Regions from separate parts of the Bradyrhizobium sp. USDA 3311 genome, predicted to be linked through region 2. Evidence: predicted binding sites of a transcription regulator. Region 2 holds the regulator's gene; each other region holds the start of a gene.

Region 1 (7,633 bases), 1.3 Mb from region 2:
GTCGCGCGCGAGCTCGGCGTGCGCTACGTGGTCGAAGGCAGCGTGCGGCGAAGCGGCGAGCGCGTGCGCATCTCGGCCCAGCTCAACGACGTCTCGACCGGCAGCCATCTCTGGGCCGAACGCTACGACCGCGAGCTTGCCGACATCTTCGCCGTGCAGGACGACATCACCGAGGCGATCGTCGCCGCGATCGAGCCGCAGCTCTATACGGCCGAGAGCTTTCGCGCCGGGCAGAAGCCGCCGGGCAGCCTGGATGCCTGGGACCTCGTCATGCGCGCATTGTCGCATTACTGGCGCATCACCCGCGAGGACAATGCGGCCGCGCAAGGGCTGCTCGAGAAGGCCGTCGCGATCGATCCCGCCTATGGCAAGGCGCTGGGCCTGCTCGCGACCAGCCATATCTTCGGCGCGCATATGGGCTGGGCCGACATGGCCGCGACCGTGCCGGTCGCCGAACGCGCGGCGCTTGCGGCGGTGGAGGCCGATCGCGAGGACGCCTGGGCCCATCACGGCCTCGCCTACACCTACCTGTTCCGCCGCCGCTTCGACGACGCGCTGGCGGAGTTCGAGCTGACCTTGAGGCTCAATCCGAATTTCGCGATGGCGCACGCCTTCTACGGCGTGACGCTGTGCTACGCGGGACGATGGCAGGACGGCGATGCCGCCGCGCGCCGCGCGCTGCGGCTGAGCCCGCGCGATCCGCTCGCGGCGATCTATTGCGGGGTCGCCGCCTATGCCCAGTTCATCGGCCGCAATTACGAGGCAAGCTTGCAGATGGCGCGGGAATCGATGCGGCAGCGCGCCGATTTCGTCGGCGCACATCGCGTGCTGACGGCGGCCGCCGGCATGCTGGGTGATCCGGCCCTTGCCGCGTCCGCGCTGGAAGGCTTGCGCCGCGCCCAGCCGGGCATCTCGCTCGCCTGGATCACAAGCGAGCTGCCGATGCTGCTGGAGCAGGACCGCGAGCATTATCTGGAAGGATTGCGGCGCGCGGGGATGGAGTAGACTTCTCGCGCAGCATCGAGAGTGCGCCCTCCCCCCACAAGGGGCGAAGGGAGGCGAACAACCTAAGCCACCGCGCGCCGGCCGATGATCGCGAAACGGAGCTTGCCCGAGATGAAATCGATCGCGGCGACCGCGACCAAGATCATCAGGATCAGGAACGACACCTTCTGCCATTCCAGCACACGGATCTGCTCGGCGAGCTGGAGGCCGATGCCGCCGGCGCCGACGATGCCGATGATGGTGGCCGAGCGGGTGTTGGACTCGATGAAATAGAGCACCTGGCCGGCAATCACGGGCAGAACCTGCGGCAACAGACCGAAGCGGATCTCGTGCAGTGCGCTGCCGCCGGAGGCGCGGATGCCCTCGACCTGCTTCTGGTCGGCGCCCTCGATCGCCTCCGAGAACAACTTGCCGAAGGCGCCGAAATCGGACACCGCGATGGCGAGCACGCCGGCGAAGGGGCCCAGGCCGACGACATTGATCCAAACAAGCGCCCAGATCAGCGTATCGACGCCGCGGATCGAATCCAGGAAACGGCGGATCGGGAAGCGCAGGATGTTTGACGGCACCACGTTGCGGGCGGCGAGCAGGCTGACCGGCAGCGCGAACAATGCGGCGAGCGTCGTGCCGAGCAGAGCGATCGACAGCGTCTCGCCGAGCGCCTTCAGATAGATCGGCAGCGAGGAGCCGGGATCGGGGGGGATCATCATCAGGCTGATCCAGCCGAGCTGGCTGAGGCCTGCGACGAAGCGCGACGGCGAGAAGTCGAGATCGACGAGGCCGTACACCAGGACCGCGAACGCCGCGACGATCATCGCCGGCATCGCAAGCCGCGCCGAGGCGGGCCGGTCGAACACGTCAGGATAGCGCGCGCGAAGCTCTCGCGTGTCAACCTCTTGCGGCCGCGTCACGTCCGCGCCTCCTTGCCGAACAGGCGGCCGCGCAGCCAGCCGGTGGTGATGTCTATGATGAAGACCGTAATGATGATGGTGAGCAGGATCGCGCTGACGTCCGAATAATAGAATTTGCGGATGGCGACGACGAGCTCCTGGCCGATGCCGCCGGCACCGACAAAGCCCATCACCGAGGCTTCGCGGACGTTGATCTCGAAGCGCAGCAGCGCGTAGCTGGCATAGCCCGCGGTTACCTGCGGCACGACGGCAAAGCGCATGCAGGAGAGCCAGCTCGCGCCGGTCGAGCGGATGCCCTCGACCGGCTTCATGTCGGCGTTCTCGACGATCTCCGAGAACAATTTTCCGAGCGCGCCGGTGGAATGGATCGCGATCGCAAGCACGCCAGCCATCGGCCCGAGCCCGAAGGCGATCACGAAGATCAGCGCGAAGACGATGCCCGGGACGGTGCGTGCAAATTCGAGCAGACGCCGCACCGTAAAGCGCAGCCAGGGCGCGGGCGAGGTGTTTTCCGCCGCGAAGAAGTTCAGGACAAAGGCGAGGGTCGCGCCGGTCAGCGTGCCGACATAGCTGATCAGCAGCGTCTCACCCAGCATCTTCAACCATTTGCGCCAGCCCCAAAGCCACTCGCCGACATCGGTCCAGACCCGCTGGCCGTTGTCGAGCGTGAGGATGCGATCGAAATAGCTGACGAAGTTGCCGAAATAGGTGAAGAAGGTGCGCAGGTTCACTTCGGCGCCGATCGCGGCGAGAAGCAGCGCGGCGGCGAACACCACAACCCCGAGCAAGAGACGGAGCCGCCTGCGCGCGACCGCCTGATTGTAAGCGGTGTTCAGCGCAGCCAGCTGCTGCTCGGGCAGGATCGAAACCGCGAGGGTCATCTGTTCAGGAAAAGTGGCCGATCAAAGAGAAAGAGCCGGGTCCATCGACCCGGCTCGAGTAGCTCGTCCCGAAACTCAGGACGCCTTCTTCTTACGCAGTGCATCGACGAACTTGATCAGCTCGATCGTGCCATCCCAATCCTTGGTGGTGGCGGGATGAAAACCCTTCTTCTGGCCGTCCTGGAGGCGATCGAAGGCCGCCTTGTCCTTGGCCGGAGCGTCGAAGAACGCCTTCGCGATCGCCGCCTTCGCCTCTTCCGGCAGGTCGGAGTTGTAGGCATAGGGGCCGTTGATGATCGGCGCCGACTTGTGGATGATGCGGAAATCGTCCTTCTTCATCGGCGAGCCGTCGGCATTCTTCAGCATGCCCTTGGTCAGCATCTGCGCCAGAGTCGAATCGTCGTCGCTGGTCCACTGGTTGGCCGCGACATCGACCGTGCCCTGCGCCAGCGCCAGGATCGCGTTCTCATGGCTGCCGGTGAAGACGACCTTGCTGAAATAGGTGTCGGCGTCCGCGATGCCCATCTTGTCGAGCTCGAAGCGCGGCACGTTGTTGCCGGACGTCGAGTTCGGGTCGACGAGGCCGAGGTTCTTGCCCTTGAGCTGGTCGATGCTCTTGTAGGGGCTGCTCGCCTTGACGAAGAACACCGAATAGTAGCCGGTCGAGCCGTCGGCGTTGATATCGTTGGCAAAGGCGTCGGTCTTGACGCCGGTCAGGCGGGCGCGGGCGAACGAGGCCGAGCCGTAGCTGGCGATATGGATATTGCCGGCGCGCTGGCCTTCGATGACGGCGGCGTAGTCATTGGCGATGCGCAGCGTGACCTTCACGCCCAATTCCTTGGAGAGATAGCTCATGAACGGCGCCCAGCGCTCGGTCACGCCCGAGGCGTTTTCCGCCGGAATGACCGCGAAGGTCAGCTCGGGATATTTGGCTTTCCAGTCGTCGGCGGAGGCCGAGGTCGTGAATGCGAGCGCGGCGGCGCCGGCAAGAACTAATCTGCGAGTGATCATGATACCCTCTTCATCGGTTGGGGTCGGTTGACGCAAAAATTGGCAACGACAGAAGCGATGCGGCTCAGGCGGCGGCCGCCGTTCCAAGCGCCGGAATGCCTTCGGGCGCCGGCACGGGCGAGCCGCCCATGACGTCGGTGGCTTCGAGATCGTAGAGCTCGCGCGCGACGTGATCGGTCAGCGCAGACGGTGCGCCGTCGAACACGACACGGCCCTGCGCCATCCCGATCAGGCGGCCGCAATAGCTGCGCGCCAGGTCGAGCGAATGCAAATTGCAGAGCACGGTGATGCCGAAATGCTTGTTGATGCGCAGCAGCGCATCCATCACGATCTTGGTGTTGCGCGGGTCGAGCGAAGCGATCGGCTCGTCGGCGAGAATGATGTCGGGCTGCTGCACCAGCGCGCGGGCGATCGCGACGCGCTGCTGCTGGCCGCCGGAGAGCTGGTCGGCGCGCTGCGCGGCGAGCGCGGCGATATCGAACTGTTCGAGCGCGGACATCGCCAGCGCCTTGTCGTGTTCGGGCCAGGTCTGCGACAGCGAGCGCCAGGCCGGCATCGTCGCGAGGCGCCCCATCAGGATGTTGGTGAGAACATCGAGCCGGCCGACGAGGTTGAACTGCTGGAAGATCATCGCCGAGCGCGCCCGCCACTGCCGCAGCTCCTTGCCGCGCAGCGCTGTGACGTCGGTGCCGTCGAACAGGATGCGGCCCTGCGTCGGCGTCACCAGGCGGTTGATGGTCCGCAGCAGGGTGGACTTGCCGGCGCCGGATCGTCCGATCACGCCGACGAATCCGCCGGGGGAAATTTGAAACGAAGCGTCGTCCACCGCGGCTTTTGCGCCAAAGCGGCACGTCAGACCTTCAACCACCAGCATGCAGGGCTCCAGAGTAGCTGGGATCCACCGCTAACGCCGACGCTTGACACTTGTGTGACATGCACGTTGCGGTGCGGCGATCCAACACACCTCATCCCCTGTCATCGCTGCGTCATGACATTGTCATCGAGCCGCTCGAAGAGGAACGCCCGCCCTCACGCTTCGGATACGACATGGCCGGCAAAGCCCTTTCAGTCCAACCGACCATCGATCCCTCGGCCAAGCTGCACGAGACCCGGCTCGGCGCCTATACCGAGGTCGGCGCGCGCACGATCCTGCATGAAGTGACGATGGGCGATTACTCCTATGTCGTGAACGATTCGCAGATCACCTACACCACGATCGGGAAATTCTGCTCAATTGCGGCGATGACGCGTATCAACCCCGGCAATCATCCGATGCATCGCGCGACGCAGGCGCACTTCACCTATCGTTCCAGCGCCTACTTCCCCGGCGAGAGCGACGACACGGAGTTCTTCGACTGGCGGCGCCAGCATCACGTCCATATCGGCCACGACGTCTGGATCGGCCATGGCGCGATCGTGCTGCCCGGCCGCAACATCGGCACCGGCGCGGTGATCGCGGCCGGCGCCATCGTCACCAAGGACGTGCCCGCCTACACCATCGTCGCCGGCAATCCCGCGCGGATCGTAAGGCGGCGCTTCTCGGAAGAGATCGCCGGACGGCTTGCGCGGCTCGCCTGGTGGGACTGGGATCACGACAAATTGCGTGAAGCCCTGCCCGATTTTCGCAGGCTCGGGGTTGAGGATTTTCTCTCCACGTATGAAGCACGGGCACACTCCCCTGCCAGCAAACGAAGCGCGGTCGCGTGACAGACATTTTCCTTGAGGGCGGCCGGGCCCTGATCGGCACCGAGTTGGTCGAGACGTCACTCAGCGTGGCCGGAACGGACATCGCACGGGTCGATGCCGCCCGTGGCCGGGCTCGGCTCGCGATCGATGCGCGCAATCTGCTGGTGTTGCCGGGAATCGTCGATCTGCATGGCGATGCCTTCGAGCGGCAGATGATGCCGCGCGCCGGCGTGGACTTCCCGATCGACGTCGCGCTCGCGGACAGCGACCGCCAGGCGATCAGCAACGGCATCACCACGGTGTTTCACGCCACGACCTGCTCGTGGGAACCGGGCCTGCGCAGCGCCGACAATGCGCGCGGCCTGATGGAGGCGATCGAGCGGCAGCGTCCGCAATTCGCTGCCGACACCCGCTTCCATCTGCGGCACGAGACCTACAATCTCGATGCCGAGGCCGAGATCAGCCAGTGGCTTGCCGAGGGCCGCGTCGACCTGTTTGCCTTCAACGACCACATGGACGGCACCGTCGCCGACATGGCCAAGCCGCGCAAGCGCAACCGCATGGTGGAGCGCACTGGCTTGTCCAGCGAGGATTTTGACGGGCTGGTCGACCGCGTGATCTCGCGCGCCGCCGACGTGCCGGCCTCCGTGTCGCGGCTCGCTGCTTCTGCCCGCGCGGCAGACGTGCGGATGCTCTCGCATGACGATGCGACACCCGCGATGCGCCGGGAGTTTCGCGAGCTCGGCGCTGACATCGCCGAGTTTCCGATCAACGAGGAGACGGCGCGGGCGGCAGCGAGCCACGGCGATGCCATCGTCTACGGCGCGCCGAACGTCGTGCGCGGCGGCAGCCACACCGGCTGGACCCGGGCATCCGACATGATCGCAAAGGGGCTCTGCTCGGTGCTGGCGTCGGACTATTACTATCCCGCGCAACTGCTCGCCGCGTTCCGCCTCGCCGCCGATGACGTGTTGCCGCTGACGGAGGCCTGGAGCCTGGTCTCCGCGGAGCCTGCGCGCGCGACGGGCCTTGCCGACCGCGGCATCCTCGCCGAAGGACGCCGCGCCGACATCCTGCTCGTCGACGACACCGTGCCGCTGCGGCCGCGGCTCGTCGCGGTGATATCAGGCGGAAAGCTCGTGCATCTCACCGATGCGACGCGACTGCTCAGCGCGGCGGCGGCGCCGCGCGAGGCTGTCGTCGCGGCATAAATTGGCTACGCTGAGGCGATGACAGGTTTTCCCCGCTACGCGATCTATTTTGCCGCCGGCGCCGACAGCGCGCTGACTCGCTTCGGCGCCGCGCTGCTCGGCTACGATGCCTACACCGGCGACGAGGTGCCGTTTCCGCCCGAGGCGCTGCGCGTTGCACCGGACTGGCGTGACGTCTCCGCCGATCCCCGCAAATACGGCTTTCATGCCACGCTGAAGGCGCCGATGGCGCTGACGCCCGGCAGCACCGAGGCGGAGCTTATGGCAGCCTGCGCGACATTCGCCGAAACGGCGCGGCCGATCCCGGCCATCCGCCCGATCGTAGACACCATCAGCGGCTTCATCGCCGTCATCCCGGCCGAGCCGGTCGATGCGCTCCAGCAGCTCGCCGCCGATTGCGCACGCGAGTTCGATTCCTTCCGCGCCGCTCTCTCCGCGGAAGACCGCGCACGCCGGAAGCCCGACAAACTCACCGAGCGGCAGCGCGATTATCTCGACCGCTGGGGTTACCCCTACGTCATGGAAGAATTTCGCTTCCACATGACCCTGACTGGGCGGCTGGATGCAGAGCGCCGCGGACCGATCCTGGAGATGTTGCGGACGCGGTTCGCGTCGCTTCGTCTCGACACGCTGGCGATCGACCGCCTCGCCCTGTTCAGGCAGGACGAGACCAGGGCGCGCTTCCGCATCATCGGCGAGTGGGCTTTGGCGCGATAGACCTCAGCGCCAGCTCGCAAGATTGAAGGCGAGCGCCACCGCGCCGACCAGAACGAGGCTGGTCGCCCAGACTGCATCCAGATTGAACCAGCTGCGCGAGACGAACCTCAATCCCAGATAGCGGTAGACCAGCCACGCCAGAGATCCGCCGGCGCTGACCATGGCGGCAACGTGCACCAGGGACACCAGCACCGCCATCCCGAGACTTGCC
Region 2 (7,633 bases):
GCGCGATCTTCGCGGGTCCCCCGTCCTATCTCAGCCTGTTCAACGCCGCGCTGATCCTCGCCATCATGGTGCTGCCCTTCATCACCTCGATCTCGGTCGACGTATTCAAGACGGTGCCGCCGGTGCTGAAGGAGGCCGCCTACGGCGTCGGCTGCACCACCTGGGAAGTCGTGCGCAGCGTGGTGATCCCCTACACCCGCGTCGGCGTCATCGGCGGCGTCATGCTGGCGCTGGGCCGCGCGCTCGGCGAGACCATGGCAGTGACGTTCATCATCGGCAACTCGTTCCGCATCTCCTCCTCGATCTTCGCGCCGGGCACCACGATCTCGGCGGCGATCGCATCCGAGTTCGCCGAGAGCGACGGCCTGCACCAGTCCGGCCTGATCCTGCTCGGCCTGCTGCTGTTCGTGCTGACGTTCTTCGTGCTCGCAGCGGCACGGCTGATGCTGATGCGGCTGGAAAAGAAGGCGGGGAACTAACGCCATGAACCCGATCTATTCACGCCGCCGCCGCAAGGACATCGTCGTTCGCGGACTCTGCATCGCCGCCGCCGCCTTCGGCGTCACCTGGCTTGCGCTGATCCTGATCACGCTGCTTTACAACGGCATCGCCGGTCTGAACCTCGAGATTTTCGTGGCAGACACGCCGCCGCCGGGCTCGACCGAAGGCGGCCTGCGCAACGCCATCGTCGGTTCGATCATCATGACCGTGCTCGGCGTCGGCATCGGCGCGCCGCTCGGCCTGTTCGCCGGCACCTATCTCGCCGAATACGGCCGCAACGACCGCCTGACCTCGGTGATCCGCTTCATCAACGACATCCTGCTCTCGGCGCCCTCGATCATCATCGGCCTGTTCATCTACGGCGCGGTGGTGGTGCCGATGCGCGGCTTCTCGGCGATCGCAGGCAGCCTCGCGCTCGCCGTCATCGTCATCCCGGTAGTGCTGCGCACGACCGAGGACATGCTGCTGCTGGTGCCGAACGCGCTGCGCGAGGCGGCGTCCGCGCTCGGCCTGCCGCGCTCGCTGGTGATCAAGCGGATCGCCTATCGTGCCGCCCGCTCCGGCCTCATCACCGGCGTGTTGCTAGCCACCGCCCGCGTCGCCGGCGAGACCGCGCCGCTGCTCTTCACCGCGCTGTCGAACCAGTTCTTCAGCCTTGGCCTGAACAAGACGATGGCGAACCTGCCGGTCACCATCAACAACTTCGTCCAGAGCCCCTACGCCTATTGGAAGCAGCTCGCCTGGAGCGGCGCGCTGCTGATCACGATTACCGTGCTTGCCCTGAATATTGGCGCGCGCATCCTTGGCGCCGAGAGGACCGCAAAATGAGTGAGCTTTCCGTATCGATGAGCGCGGCCGGTGGGCTGCCCCAGGCGCCGCTGCTGCCGGAAGCGCCGGCCAAGGTGACGGTGCGCAACCTCAACTTCTATTACGGCGAGCACCACGCGCTGAAGAACATCAACCTGACGCTCGGCACCAACCGCGTCACCGCGTTCATCGGCCCGTCCGGCTGCGGCAAGTCGACCCTGCTGCGCATCTTCAACCGGATGTACGACCTCTATCCGGGGCAGCGCGCCACCGGCCAGCTCATGCTCGACCAGACCAACATCCTCGACGGCAAGCTCGACCTCAACCTGCTGCGCGCCCGCGTCGGCATGGTGTTCCAGAAGCCGACGCCGTTCCCGATGACGATCTACGAGAACATCGCCTTCGGTATCCGCCTCTACGAGAAGATCTCGAAGTCCGAGATGGACGACCGCGTCGAGAAGGCGCTGCGCGGCGGCGCGCTGTGGAACGAGGTCAAGGACAAGCTCAACGCCTCCGGCCTGTCGCTCTCCGGCGGCCAGCAGCAGCGCCTCTGCATCGCCCGCACCGTCGCGGTGCGGCCCGAGGTGATCCTGTTCGACGAGCCCTGCTCGGCGCTCGACCCGATCTCGACCGCCAAGGTCGAGGAGCTGATCCAGGAATTGTCCGAGAACTACACGATCGCGATCGTCACCCACAACATGCAGCAGGCGGCGCGCGTCTCCGACAAGACCGCGTTCATGTATCTCGGCGAGCTGATCGAGTTCGACGACACCAGCAAGATCTTCACGTCGCCGAGCGACCGGCGCACGCAGGATTACATCACCGGCCGGTTCGGCTGAGGAGACGGGACATGGGTTCTGAACATACCGCAAAGGCCTTCGACACCGACCTCCAGGAGCTCACCCGGCTCGTCGCCGAGATGGGCGGGATCGCCGAGCGCATGATCGTCGATTCCGTCGACGCGCTGATCCGCCGAGACGTCGCGCTCGGCCAGCGCGTCGTCGCCACCGACACCGAGCTCGACGCGCTGCAGAAGCGCATCGAGGAGCGCGCCGTGCTCACCATCGCCCGCCGCCAGCCGATGGCGGTCGATCTGCGCGAGATCGTCGGCGCCATGCGCGTTGCGACCGATCTCGAGCGCATCGGCGACCTCGCCAAGAACATGGGCAAGCGCGTCGCGGCGCTGGAGACGGATTTTCATCCGCTCAAGCTGTTCCGCGGCCTCGAGCACATGACCGACCTCGTGCAGCAGCAGGTCAAGTCGGTGCTGGACGCCTATGCCGCGCATGATCTGCCGGCGGCGATGGCGGTGTGGAAGGGCGACGAGGAAGTCGACGCCATCTGCACCTCGCTGTTCCGCGAGCTCCTCACCTACATGATGGAGGATCCGCGCAACATCTCGTTCTGCATCCATCTGATGTTCTGCGCCAAGAACATCGAGCGGATCGGCGACCACGCCACCAACATCGCCGAGACCGTGTTCTACATGATCGAGGGCCAGGCGATCACCGACAAGCGGCCGAAGGGCGACATGACGACCTTCGCCACGACGGTCCCGAATACCTGAAGACTTAAGGAGCGACGACACCATGGGCGCACGCATTATGGTGGTTGAGGACGAGGAAGCTCTCACCGAGCTTCTCCGCTACAACCTCGAAGGCGACGGCTATGATGTGGAGACGGTGATGCGCGGCGACGACGCCGACACCCGCCTCAAGGAACACATCCCCGATCTGATCGTACTCGACTGGATGCTGCCGGGACTGTCAGGCATCGAGCTGTGCCGCCGGCTGCGGACCCGGCCCGAGACCAAGCAGCTCCCGATCATCATGCTCACCGCGCGCGGCGAGGAGAGCGAGCGGGTGCGGGGTCTTGCGACCGGCGCCGACGACTACATCGTCAAGCCGTTCTCGGTGCCGGAGCTCCTGGCGCGCGTGAGGGGCCTGCTGCGGCGCGCAAGCCCGGAGCGGCTCGCAACGGTGCTGGCCTATGGCGACATCGAGCTCGATCGCGACAAGCGCCGCGTCGCGCGCTCGGGCCGGCCGATCGACCTCGGCCCGACCGAATATCGCCTCTTGGAGTTCTTCCTGGAGCATCCCGGCCGCGTGTTCTCGCGCGAGCAGCTGCTCGACAGCGTCTGGGGCCGCGACATCTACATCGACGAGCGCACCGTCGACGTCCACATCGGCCGCCTGCGCAAGCTGCTCAATCTCGGCCGCGAGCAGGATCCCATCCGCACCGTCCGCGGAGCCGGCTACGCGCTGGATGATCGCTTTGCGAAGGCGGAGCAGACGTAGGGTTTGCAGGCGTTGGTTTAGCGGGCTACAGCCACACTCTCAGTGTCGTCCCGGACAAGCGTAAGCGCAGATCCGGGACCCATAATCACAGGGCGTGGTTGTCGCGCGAAGAAGGTAACTCCGAGTCCCCGTAGCCACATCTTGCGGTGGTTATGGGTCCCGGATCTGCGCGCGCTTCAGGCGCGCTTGTCCGGGACGACATCGAGTTTGTTGGGCCGTCAACGCGTGACGGCCGTCACTCGATTTCAGAACAAACTCACCGCGAGGGCTTCGCCGGTGCGCGCCGGCGATCCGCGGCGGGCTGATATGCCACGCGCGAGTGCTGCGCGCAGTAGGGCAGGCCCGACAGCGCCCTGCCGCCGCAGAAGAAGAAATCCGGGCTCGAGGGATCGCCGACCGGCCAGTGGCAGGTCGCCTCGTTCAGCTCCAGCAGCGACAGCCGCTGGCTCATCGGCACCACGTTGTCGTAGGTGACCGGTTCGGCCTCCACCTCGACCTCGAAGGCCTGCGCCAGCGCGGTGTTGCCGCGCGCAATGGGGCGGCTCACCCGCATCATGTGCTGCGCGGGGCGCGCCTTGCGCGGCCGCGGAGCCGCCGATGAGGGGCTCTTGGCGCGGCCGGATAGGCCGAGCCTGTGTACCTTGCCGATCACGGCATTGCGGGTCACGTTCCCGAGCTCGGCTGCGATCTGGCTGGCCGATAATCCGGCCTCCCAGAGCTTTTTCAACTGCTCGACGCGATCGTCGGACCAGGTCAAAACCGTCATTGCACCCTTTCCCTCGCCGTGCGGCTGCCATCCTGGCGCCTCGCGGCGAATGCCTAAGCCTCGAAAAACCCGTGCCGTCAGAATCCCTTAAGGCTCGCCGGGCGCGCCGATAACGCCCGAACGTCTACGCCGGTACATGAGGACTTAGAGGATCAGAAACACTGCACGAGATGTCGTATCTGACAAGCCAAACGCTACAATATGGCGTGACTCACGCGCAAGAGTCCGCCGACTCGCTTCCACATGTTCCGTGGCGAAAACCCCGCAATTTCGGCTCCGCAAGACTACGGATTCAGCGTTTCGCGAGGCTTTCGGGCGGCATTGACACCGGTTTCACCAGGCATAAGATAGTGTCACGTGCCGCCCTTAAAAGGCGGCACGTTTCGTTTTCCGGGCCGGTCAATGGTGCGCTGCGTGAGCGTGTTCAGGCCGTCCGCAACATCAAGTGATCGTCATGACTAACAGCGCAGCGCCGCATTTGCTTCCCGTTTTCGCCAGATCCGACCTCGGTTTCGAGCGCGGCGAAGGCTGCTGGCTGATTGCGACCAATGGCGATCGCTATCTCGATTTTACCTCGGGCGTCGCCGTGAACGCGCTCGGCCATGCCCATCCCGCGCTGGTCAAGGCGCTGCAGGAGCAGGCCACAAAACTCTGGCACATGTCGAACCTGTTCCAGAGTCCGGACGGCGAGAAGCTCGCTGCGCGCCTGTGCAATGAAAGCTTCGCGGACTTCGTGTTCTTCTGCAATTCCGGCGCCGAGGCGCTGGAAGGTGTGATCAAGCTGGTCCGCCATCATCACTTCTCCAAGGGGCATCCGGAACGTTACCGCATCATCACCTTCGAAGGCGCCTTCCATGGCCGCACGCTGGCGACGCTGGCTGCGACGGGATCTGCAAAATATCTCGAAGGTTTTGGTCCGCCGATGGATGGCTTCGACCAGGTCCCGCATGGCGACATCGAGGCCGCGAAGAAGGCAATCGGTCCGCAGACCGCCGGCATCCTGATCGAGCCGATTCAGGGCGAGGGCGGCGTGCGTTCCGCAACGCCTGCGTTCCTCAAGGCATTGCGCCAGCTTTGCGACGAGAAGGGCCTGCTGCTCGCCTTCGACGAGGTGCAGACCGGCATGGGCCGCACCGGCGATCTGTTCGCGCATCGGCGTACCGGCGTCACACCTGACGTGATGTCGCTGGCCAAGGCGCTCGGCGGCGGCTTCCCGATCGGTGCGATCCTGGCCACCGCGGACGCGGCGGCCGGCATGGGTCCCGGCTCGCACGGATCGACCTTCGGCGGCAATCCGCTCGCGATCTCGGCTGCGAATGCCGTGCTCGACGTCATGCTGAAGCCCGGCTTCTTCGATCACGTGCAGAAGATGTCGCTGCTGCTCAAGCAGAAGCTCGCCTCCGTGATCGACCGTCATGGCGATGTCGTCAGCGAGGTGCGCGGCGAGGGCCTCCTGATCGGCATCAAGGCCGTGGTGCCATCAGGCGATCTCGTCGCGGCGCTGCGCAACGAGAAGCTGCTCACGGTCGGCGCCGGCGACAATGTCGTGCGTTTCCTGCCGCCCTTGATCGTCACCGAAGCCGAGATTGAGGACAGCGTCGGGCGGCTCGAACGCGCCTGCGCCGCGATCTCGTCCAGTCAGACCAAGCGGGCGGCAAGCTGATGAGCAAGTCGCCGAAGCACTTCCTCGATATCAACGAGCTCCCGCTGTCGGAGCTCAAGAGCATGCTCGATGCCTCCTCCGCCATGAAGGCGAAGCAGAAGGCGCATCAGCCGGTGAGGCCGCTCGAAGGCAAGACGCTGGCGATGATCTTCGAGCGCCCGTCGACCCGCACGCGGGTGTCGTTCGACGTCGCCATGCGCCAGCTCGGCGGCGAGCCCATCATGCTCACCGGCGCCGAGATGCAACTCGGCCGCGGCGAGACCATCGCCGACACCGCGCGCGTGCTGTCGCGCTATGTCGATGCCATCATGATCCGCATCCTCAACCACGACGCCCTGCTCGAGCTTGCGGCCAACGCGACCGTGCCCGTCATCAACGGCCTGACGCGGCGCTCGCATCCCTGCCAGGTGATGGCCGACCTTCTGACCTATCAGGAGCACCGCGGCCCGATCGAGGGCCGGACGGTGGCCTGGACCGGCGATGACAACAACGTGCTGGCGTCCTGGGCGCATGCCGCGGAGCGCTTCAAGTTTCAGCTCAATGTCGCAACGCCTCCGGAGCTTGCGCCGAAGAAGGCGATGCGCGACTGGATCAAGGCTTCAGGCGCGCCGATCATGCTCGGCACCGATCCGGAAGCCGCCGTGCGCGGCGCCGATTGCGTCGTCACCGACACATGGGTGTCGATGGGCGACAAGGAAGGCGAGCACCGCCACAACGTGCTCAAGCCATACCAGGTCAATGCCAAGCTGATGTCGCTGGCCAAGCCCGACGCGCTGTTCATGCACTGCCTGCCTGCCCATCGCGGCGAGGAGGTCACCGACGAGGTGATCGACGGCCCGCAATCGGTCGTGTTCGACGAGGCCGAAAACCGCCTGCACGCGCAGAAGGGCATTCTGGCCTGGTGTTTTGACGCGGTGAAGTAAGTTTGGCGTAGGCCCGGCGGCCGCCTCGCATGCAACTGTCGTCCTGGCTTTCGCCAGGACGACGCGGAGGTTGCTGTCCTTGCATACGTCCATTCTGCATTGCCGGATGCAGCCGGAACCCCTTCCATTTCCCACCCACCGACCCCAGATAGACCGCCATGGATTCCCAATCCCCTGACATGAAAACCAGGCCAGAAGGCCCGGTTCGCGCACCATCAGCGGTTCCGATCGACGACGCCGTGCTGCCCTACGAGGTCGACGCGCTCGACGTGCGCGGCCGGCTGGTGCGGCTCGGTCCGGCGCTCGACGACATCCTGACCAAGCACGATTATCCCGCGCCCGTCGGCAAGCTGCTCGGCGAGGCCATCGTGCTGACGACGCTGCTCGGCTCGGCGCTGAAATTCGAGGGTCGCTTCATCCTCCAGGCCCAGACCGACGGCCCGGTGTCGTTCCTGGTGGTGGACTACAAGGCGCCGGACCAGCTTCGCGCCTATGCCCGCTTTGACGCCTCGCGCCTGGGCACGGCGAAGGATTCCGGCGCGCTGCTCGGCCGCGGCCATCTCGCCATGACCATCGACCAGGGCCCCGACATGAGCCGCTACCAGGGTCTGGTCGCGCTCGACGGCGGCAGCCTCGAAGACGCCGCCCACGAATATTTCCTGCGCTCCGAGCAGAT
Region 3 (7,633 bases), 2.3 Mb from region 2:
AGCCGGCGCAGCAGCGCCAGGCCCCGGTCGAAATCCTCGATCAGCACGCCCTCGGTGATCTCGAGCTCGAGCCGGCCGGGCGCCAGGCCGGTTTCGATCAGGATCGAATGGACCAGCCCGACCACGTCGCCGTGCATGAACTGCGCCGGCGACAGATTGACCGCGACCTGGAGCGGCTTCGGCCAGGACGCCGCCTCGCGGCAGGCCTCGCGCAGGATCCACTCGCCCATCTCGACGATCAGGCCGCTCTCCTCGGCGATCGGGATGAATTCGGCCGGCGAGACCTGGCCACGCACCGGATGCTGCCAGCGCGCCAGCGCCTCGAAGCCGATGATCTCGCTCTCGGCGACGCTATGGCCGGCGGCCCCCTGCGGCTGGAAGGCGAGCGAGAGCTCGCCGTTCTTGATCGCCATCGACAGGTCCTGATGCAGCACGCGGCGATCGCGGATCTGCTGGTCCATCTCCGGCTGGTAGAGGCTGATCGTGCCGCGCGATTTCTGCTTGGCGCGGAACAGCGCCGCACCGGCATTGGCGAGCAACGAGGCGCCGTCGGCGCCATTGTGCGGGAAAATCGACATGCCGGTGGTGGCGCCGGCACGGACTGGCCGGCCGTCGATCTGGAATTCCCGCGCGACGGCTTCGCCGAGCTGCTGCGCCAGCGCAAGACCCGCCTCCGGCTGCTTGCCGTCGATGATCAGGCCGAACTCGTCGCCGGACAGGCGCGCCACCACGCCGCCGCGCGCGGAATCCTGGAGCCGCTGGGCCACCTCGATCAGGAGCTTGTCGCCGAGCGCATGGCCGAAGACGTCGTTGACCTCCTTGAGGCCGTCGAGATCAACGCAGAGGACGGCGAACTCCTCGCCGGTGCCTTCGCAGGCCTCGATCATCTGAGTCAGCGCCTGCAGGAAGGCGGCACGGTTCGGCAGATCGGTGAGGCCGTCGTGATAGGCCATGTGCGCCATGCGCGACTCGGTCTGCCGGCGGTCGGTGACGTCTTCGTGGGTCTTGATCAGGTATTGCGGCTCGCCGGCATCGCTGAGCACGGTGGCGCGCCGGGTCAGGAACAGCCGCAGGCCGTCCTTGGTGGAGATCGGGTGCTCCTCGGTGATCATCCCGCGCTTCTTGATCGCAGCCTCGTCGCGCGCGATGATCAGCTTGGCTTCCTTGGGATTGAAGATGTCGGACGCGGTCAGGCCCGTGGCTTCCTCGCGCCTGCGGTTGAGGATCGTCTCGGCGCTGCGGTTGGCGAGCAGATAGCGGCCGTCCTTGACCTGCTCGACGATCAGCGCCACCGGGATGTTGTCGACGACGAGCTCGAGGAATTTCTTGGTGCTCTCCAGCTCCTGCGACAGTGAGCGGCGGTCGGTGATGTCCTCGAACACGAGCATCAGGAATTCGGGCTTGTTGTTCTCGTTGCGGACCACGATCCGGATCGAGGCAACCATGCGCCGTTCACCGCCGCGGTCGACCTCGAACTCATTACGGAACTGGCCGTCCGGCGAATTGAGCGCCGCCCGGTCGGTCGCCTCGATGCTGGCCGCTGAGACGGGGGCAAACAGCTCGCGCGCGTTCTTGCCGACGACCTGGTCCCGCGTAAACCCCCAGAACCGCTCATAGGCGGTGTTGGCGAAGATGTAGCAGCCGTCCTCGATGTTCTTCGCGGCAACGCAGGCCGGCACGTTGTCGAGCACCGTTTCCAGGAACTGCTTGGTCGAGGCGAGCTGCCGCGACAGCCTGCGCTCCTCGCTGACGTCGAGATGCGTCGCCACCGAGCCGCCGTTCGGCAGCACGAAGTATTTTACCAGGATGGCCCGGCCGTCAGGCAGTTCGGTGATCAGACCGTTGCCGCTTGCCGCCTTCTCGTAGAATTCCTTATCGGAGACGCCACCAAGGACCCCGCGCTTGCGCCGCAGCTCGAGGATGTCGTGGCCGTTCATGTCGGCCCACAGATCCGACCGTGACAGGCCATAGATCTCGAGATAGCGGTCATTGCAGAAGATGACGCGCCGCTGCGCATCGGTCATCACCACGCCCTGGTTGAGATTGTTCATGGCGGAGGAGACGAAGGCGTTGCGCCGCAGCTGCAGCCGCCTGGTCCGGCGCAGCGCGGAGTGGATCCACAACGCGATTGCCACCAGGAACGCACAGACGACGATGCCCCCGATCAGGGCTTCCCAGATCAGGTTGGGATCGAGGTTGTCGAGCGAGCTCGGCGGGGCGAAGCTGTCCGACAGCGCAAAGGCACGCGCAGGCGCGACCGTGCCGGCCAGGCACACGACGGCCTGCACAGCAATCAGAATCGTGCTGTCCGCGTGCCAGTTCTTCTCAGCCATCAGCCACCCGCGATTTCAACGTCGGATTGTCTGGCTTCACGGGTTTGGATCGGGTAAACGCCTGTACGCGCAACAGAAAAATGTCACGTTAAATACGGCAATTGCCCTGACATGATAAATGCTTCCTTAACGGAAAATGACCCCGCGCCCTCGTTCCCGGGCTTGATGCCACCGGCGCTTCCAGCGGACCTCCTGCACAACCATGGATAGGGTCGACTGCATCGTCATCGGAGCCGGCGTGGTCGGGCTCGCGGTGGCTCGAAAGCTGGCCCAGGCCGGGCGCGAGGTCATCGTGCTCGAGGAAGCCGAGGCCATCGGCACCATCACCTCCTCGCGCAACAGCGAGGTGATCCATGCCGGCATCTACTACCGCGCCGGAAGCTGGATGGCGCGCATGTGCGTCAACGGCAAGCACGCGCTCTACCGCTACTGCGGCGAGCGCGGCATCCCGCACAAGAATTGCGGCAAGCTGATCGTCGCGACCAATGCGAAGGAAACCGAGAAGCTGCAATCGATCAAGGCGCACGCCGAGGCCAATGGCGTGCTCGACATGCAGTTGCTCACGGGCGAGGCCGCACGCGCGCTGGAGCCGGCGCTCGCCTGCGACGCCGCGCTGCTCTCGCCCTCGACCGGCATCATCGACAGCCACGCCTACATGCTCTCGCTGCGCGGCGAGGCCGAGGAAGCCGGCGCGGCCTTCGCGTTTCACACCCCGCTGATCCGTGCCAAGGCGGCCGCCGGCGTGATCGAGGTCGAGGCCGGCGGCGCGGCACCGATGGCGCTGCAATGCAGCCTCCTCGTCAACGCTGCGGGCCTCGCGGCGACAACGGTGGCGCGCAATATCGACGGCATGCCGCTGGACCGGATTCCGCCGGCCTATCTGGCCAAGGGAAATTACTTCAGCTGCAACGCCAAGGCGCCGTTCTCGCACCTGATCTATCCGGTGCCCGAGCCCGGCGGCCTCGGCGTGCATCTGACGCTGGACATGGCGGGGCAGGCCCGTTTCGGCCCTGACGTCGAGTGGATCGAGACGATCAACTACGAGGTCGATCCGTCACGCGCCGAGCGCTTCTATCCGGCGATCCGGAGATACTGGCCGACGCTGCCTGACGGCGCGTTGATGCCGAGCTATTCGGGCATCCGCCCGAAGATCGTGCCGCCGGCGGTCGCCACGCAGGATTTCCTGATGCAGGGTCCGCGCGATCACGGCGTGGCAGGCCTGATCAACCTGTTCGGCATCGAATCGCCGGGACTGACGTCCTCGCTCGCGATCGCCGATCACGTCGCCGAGCTCGCAAATATCTGAAGCGTCTTCAAGCGAAGCGGATACCACTTCGCGCAAAGAAGAAAACGCGTCCAAACAAGAAGCCGGAGCCATTTCCGTTCCGATTCCGTCGAAACGGAAATAGCTCCGGACGCCGCGCAAATGCCCTTGCGCGGCTTCGCATCTTCCAACAGGGATGAGCGCAACAGCACTCACCCCTGCCTGAAGGGGTACGATCAAACTTTACGCTGAATACGGGGTTTACTAGTGAAGCGTGTCGCCAGTGTGCTTCAGACGCTCGATCTGGTCCTTGACCATCAACTTCCGGCGCTTCAACTCAACAATTTGCAGGTCGTCTGTTGAAAGGTGCACGAGAGCTTCGTGCAATTCGTTTTCGAGAGTTTTATGCTTCCGTTCCAATTCAACCAGATGTGCCTGAATTGTCATTCGAAACCTCCTCGGTAGGGGTGACCTTGGATTCGATCCGGACGACGAAGTGTACATCACCGATTCGTTCTGTCGATGGATATCCGTCGTCGCCGTGTCATTTTTGAAAATTCATATGTAACGAAGCGTGAGTAAGGAACCGCGCTGGGAAAAATCCATGATATCAATGCGCTTGCGCAGCGCCGCAGCGAACCGTTGAAATATCTTGCGAGAGATCGGTGAGCGACGGCCCGAGATCGCTTGCGGTCACGGCGCGCAAGGACGATAATTTCCACAGGGCATCCACAGCCTTAATCTCACGACTATCGGTTTTTCGGCCACCGCAGACATGACCCATGAAGACGAGAGCGAACTCGAAGCCGAGCTCGCCCGGTTGCAGCAGGAACACCGAGATCTCGACGCGGCGATCGATGCACTGCATCAATCGCCTGCCCCCGACCTATTGCGGTTACAGCGGCTGAAGAAGCGCAAGCTGTTGTTGCGCGACCGCATCGCCTTCATCGAAGACCAGATCACGCCCGACATCATCGCCTGATCCCCAGCGGGCTTTTCGCGGCGGGGCGAGCCGGGTGAATCCTCTTGACTCCAAAAGAACAAAATAGGAACATTCAGGCGCCAGACGCCCCCAGGAAACGCCCAAGGAACCTAGCAAGGACAACGCAGATGTCGGCAACCGCCCTTTTGGACAACAGCCATTATGAACAGGCCTGCGATCAGGCGATCGCGATGTGCGACGGCAATCTGCGCAGCACCATCAAGGCGCTGATCATGGCCAACGAATATCTGGAGGCGGAGCTCGAGGAATTGCAGGCGGCGATTTCAGCCGGCTGCATTCCGGAGACCTCTCGCAGCAAGGCGCGGAGCAGCGCCGCCTGATGTTGATGATCGGAGCAACGCCATGTCGGACGTCACCTACTACGTTGCAATGCCCTTCCTGATCGATGACGACGGATCGCCGGTCGCGGGCGCCGCGGAGGAATGTCAGTCCTCGACGGCCGCACTGCGGCGCGCCGAAATTCTGGCGCGCGGTGCCGGCCACATCGGCGCGGTCGCATTTTGCCGCAGCGGCGATCCCATGACCGGCGAATTCGGCGACGCGACGCTGCTGCGCAAGTTCGGCACCGTGCCGGAAGATCTGGCCACGTTGTAGGGCATTTATTGTTTGAGCATGATCTCCGCGCAAACGCGTTTCGCATTTGTCGCGAGGAAGATCGCTGCACACTTTGCGCTAGCGCGGCCCTTCGGGTCCGGATCATGCTCAGTTGCTGACCAGCCTGATCCGCGGCTCGTGCCGCCGGCGCGCCTTGCGCACATACATTGCGGCATCCGCCTCCTCCAAGGCGCGGCCTGCGTCGGAATGCGCCCCCAGCAACGCGACGCCGGCGGAGGCGCCCGCGGTCACATTCTGGCTGCGGAAGACGAAGGATAATTCGTCGATCGCCTGCTCGAAGGCCGCGGCCTTCGCCTTGGCATCGGTCTCGTTGAGATTCCACAGCAGCAGCGCGAACTCGTCGCCGCCGAGCCGGCCGACCACGTCGGAGGCGCGGACCTGCCGCGTCAGCGCGCCGACGATCGCCTTGAGCACCTCGTCGCCGGCGGCGTGGCCGAAGGAATCGTTGATCGGCTTCAGCCGATCGACATCGAGCACGATCAGCGCGCCGGTGGCGCGATAGCGCTTCATGTAGGCGATGGCGCGCGTGAGCTCGCGCTCGAAGCCGCGCCGGTTCGGAATCTCGAGCAGGAAATCGGTGTCGGCGGCAGCTTCCAGTTCCGCGACCCGCCGCTCCGCCGCCTTGAGCTTGCTCCGCAGCCCGCGGATGATCTTTGCACTATCCTTGGTGCCATCAAGCGACGCTCCGCGCCGCGGCGGCTTGGCCGGACGCTTGGTGGCAGATTTGGACCGGCCGGCGCTGATTTTCCGGCCCTTTTTGGCCTTCGCAGCGCTCGCCCTTTTTGGTTTCTTCATGGGCATCCTGCTCAATGAAGGCTTGCGGGGATTCACCAAGACAGGATAGTGCATTCCCTTCTCCTTGCCACCGCCTTGCGAGCCGCCGGCCGGAACCGTTAATCTGGCCTATGTTTCTGTTTTCCCGAGCACAATTAACGTCATGACCGCGCCGATCGCCATCATCATGGGAAGCCAGTCGGACTGGGACACGATGCGGCATGCCGCCGACACGCTCGAGGCGCTCGGCGTTGCCGCCGAGACCCGCATCGTTTCGGCACACCGCACCCCCGACCGGCTGGTCGCTTTCGCCAAGGGCGCCAAGGCGGCGGGTTACAAGATCATCATCGCCGGCGCGGGCGGCGCTGCACATTTGCCGGGCATGGCGGCGGCACTGACGGAGCTCCCGGTCTTCGGTGTTCCCGTCGAATCGAAGACGCTCAAGGGCGTCGATTCGCTCTATTCGATCGTGCAGATGCCCGCGGGCATCCCGGTCGGCACCCTTGCCATCGGCAAGGCCGGCGCGATCAACGCGGCGCTGCTTGCTGCCGCCGTGCTGGCGCTGTCCGACCCAGCCTTGTCCGACCGCCTCGCCGCCTGGCGCAAGGCACAGACCGAGGCGGTCGCTGAGCGCCCGGAGGACAAGGCGTGACTGACGCAAAGCAGGTGAAGCTGAAGCCCGGCGACACCATCGGAATCCTCGGCGGCGGACAATTGGGGCGGATGCTGGCCATGGCCGCGGCACGGCTCGGACTGCGCTGCCAGGTGTTCTCGCCCGATCCGGACTCGCCGGCCTTCGACGTCGTGCTGAACGCGACCTGCGCCGAATATGCTGACGTCGAGGCGCTCGAGCTGTTCGCCAACGACGTCGACGTCATCACCTACGAATTCGAGAACGTCCCGGCGGCCGCCGCGATGGTGCTGGACGCGCGCCGCCCGGTGTTGCCCAACCGCAAGATCCTGGAGACCACCCAGGACCGGCTCGCCGAGAAGGATTTCGTGACGCGGCTCGGCATCGGCACCGCAGCCTATGCCGACGTCACCTCCGTCCCCTCGTTGCGCGAGGCGATTTTAAGGATCGGTCTTCCGGCCGTGCTGAAGACCCGCCGCTTCGGCTATGACGGCAAGGGCCAGGCCATCATCCGCGCGGGCGACGACATCGCCAAGGTCTGGACCAGCCTCGCCACCAAATCGGCGATCCTGGAGGCCTTCGTGCCGTACGAGCGCGAGATCTCCGTGATCGCCGCGCGCTCGGTCGCGGGCCAGGTGGAATGTTTCGACGTCACCGAGAACGAGCACCGCGACCACATCCTGAAGATATCGCGCGCGCCCGCGCCGATCCCGGACGCGCTCGCCGAAGAGGCGCGCAGCATCGCAAGCAAGATCGCAAGCGCACTCGACTATGTCGGCGTGCTGGCGGTGGAGATGTTCGTGCTCGCCAATGGCACCGGACCAAAGGTGTTGGTCAACGAGATCGCCCCGCGCGTGCACAATTCCGGACACTGGACACTCGACGGCGCCTCCGTCTCGCAATTCGAGCAGCACATCCGCGCCATTGCCGGCTGGCCGCTCGGCAAGCCGGTGCGCCACGGCGAGATCGTCACCATGACCAATCTGATCGGCGACGAGATCAACGATTACGAG

The links. The regulator PhoB, encoded in region 2, activates phosphate uptake and scavenging genes when phosphate is short. The targets are predictions, from matches to a motif close to TGTCATNNANCTGTCAT.
Region 1: the regulator PhoB is predicted to act here: its motif matches at 4,793-4,809, upstream of phnC (phosphonate ABC transporter ATP-binding protein).
Region 3: the regulator PhoB is predicted to act here: its motif matches at 4,129-4,145, upstream of ACVWW6_RS15710 (YdcH family protein).

Annotation. Positions count from the first base shown of each region.
Region 1 is NZ_JBSSFI010000001.1:2,293,140-2,300,772, reverse strand. Features, by position in the region: gene ACVWW6_RS10795 (winged helix-turn-helix domain-containing tetratricopeptide repeat protein) at 1-1,005, shown strand, start outside; gene phnE (phosphonate ABC transporter, permease protein PhnE) at 1,068-1,916, opposite strand; gene phnE (phosphonate ABC transporter, permease protein PhnE) at 1,913-2,797, opposite strand; gene phnD (phosphonate ABC transporter substrate-binding protein) at 2,873-3,808, opposite strand; gene phnC (phosphonate ABC transporter ATP-binding protein) at 3,873-4,682, opposite strand; gene ACVWW6_RS10770 (chloramphenicol acetyltransferase) at 4,856-5,515, shown strand; gene ACVWW6_RS10765 (alpha-D-ribose 1-methylphosphonate 5-triphosphate diphosphatase) at 5,512-6,705, shown strand; gene ACVWW6_RS10760 (DUF1045 domain-containing protein) at 6,724-7,422, shown strand; gene ACVWW6_RS10755 (hypothetical protein) at 7,426-7,633, opposite strand, start outside.
Region 2 is NZ_JBSSFI010000001.1:967,436-975,068, reverse strand. Features, by position in the region: gene pstC (phosphate ABC transporter permease subunit PstC) at 1-479, shown strand, start outside; gene pstA (phosphate ABC transporter permease PstA) at 484-1,329, shown strand; gene pstB (phosphate ABC transporter ATP-binding protein PstB) at 1,326-2,147, shown strand; gene phoU (phosphate signaling complex protein PhoU) at 2,159-2,875, shown strand; gene phoB (phosphate regulon transcriptional regulator PhoB) at 2,898-3,605, shown strand; gene ACVWW6_RS04740 (GcrA family cell cycle regulator) at 3,862-4,371, opposite strand; gene ACVWW6_RS04735 (aspartate aminotransferase family protein) at 4,826-6,034, shown strand; gene argF (ornithine carbamoyltransferase) at 6,034-6,957, shown strand; gene ACVWW6_RS04725 (Hsp33 family molecular chaperone) at 7,116-7,633, shown strand, end outside.
Region 3 is NZ_JBSSFI010000001.1:3,310,016-3,317,648, reverse strand. Features, by position in the region: gene ACVWW6_RS15720 (sensor domain-containing protein) at 1-2,333, opposite strand, end outside; gene ACVWW6_RS15715 (NAD(P)/FAD-dependent oxidoreductase) at 2,536-3,639, shown strand; gene ACVWW6_RS15710 (YdcH family protein) at 3,862-4,044, opposite strand; gene ACVWW6_RS15705 (YdcH family protein) at 4,373-4,579, shown strand; gene ACVWW6_RS15700 (hypothetical protein) at 4,708-4,920, shown strand; gene ACVWW6_RS15695 (hypothetical protein) at 4,943-5,194, shown strand; gene ACVWW6_RS15690 (GGDEF domain-containing protein) at 5,303-6,010, opposite strand; gene purE (5-(carboxyamino)imidazole ribonucleotide mutase) at 6,153-6,641, shown strand; gene ACVWW6_RS15680 (5-(carboxyamino)imidazole ribonucleotide synthase) at 6,638-7,633, shown strand, end outside.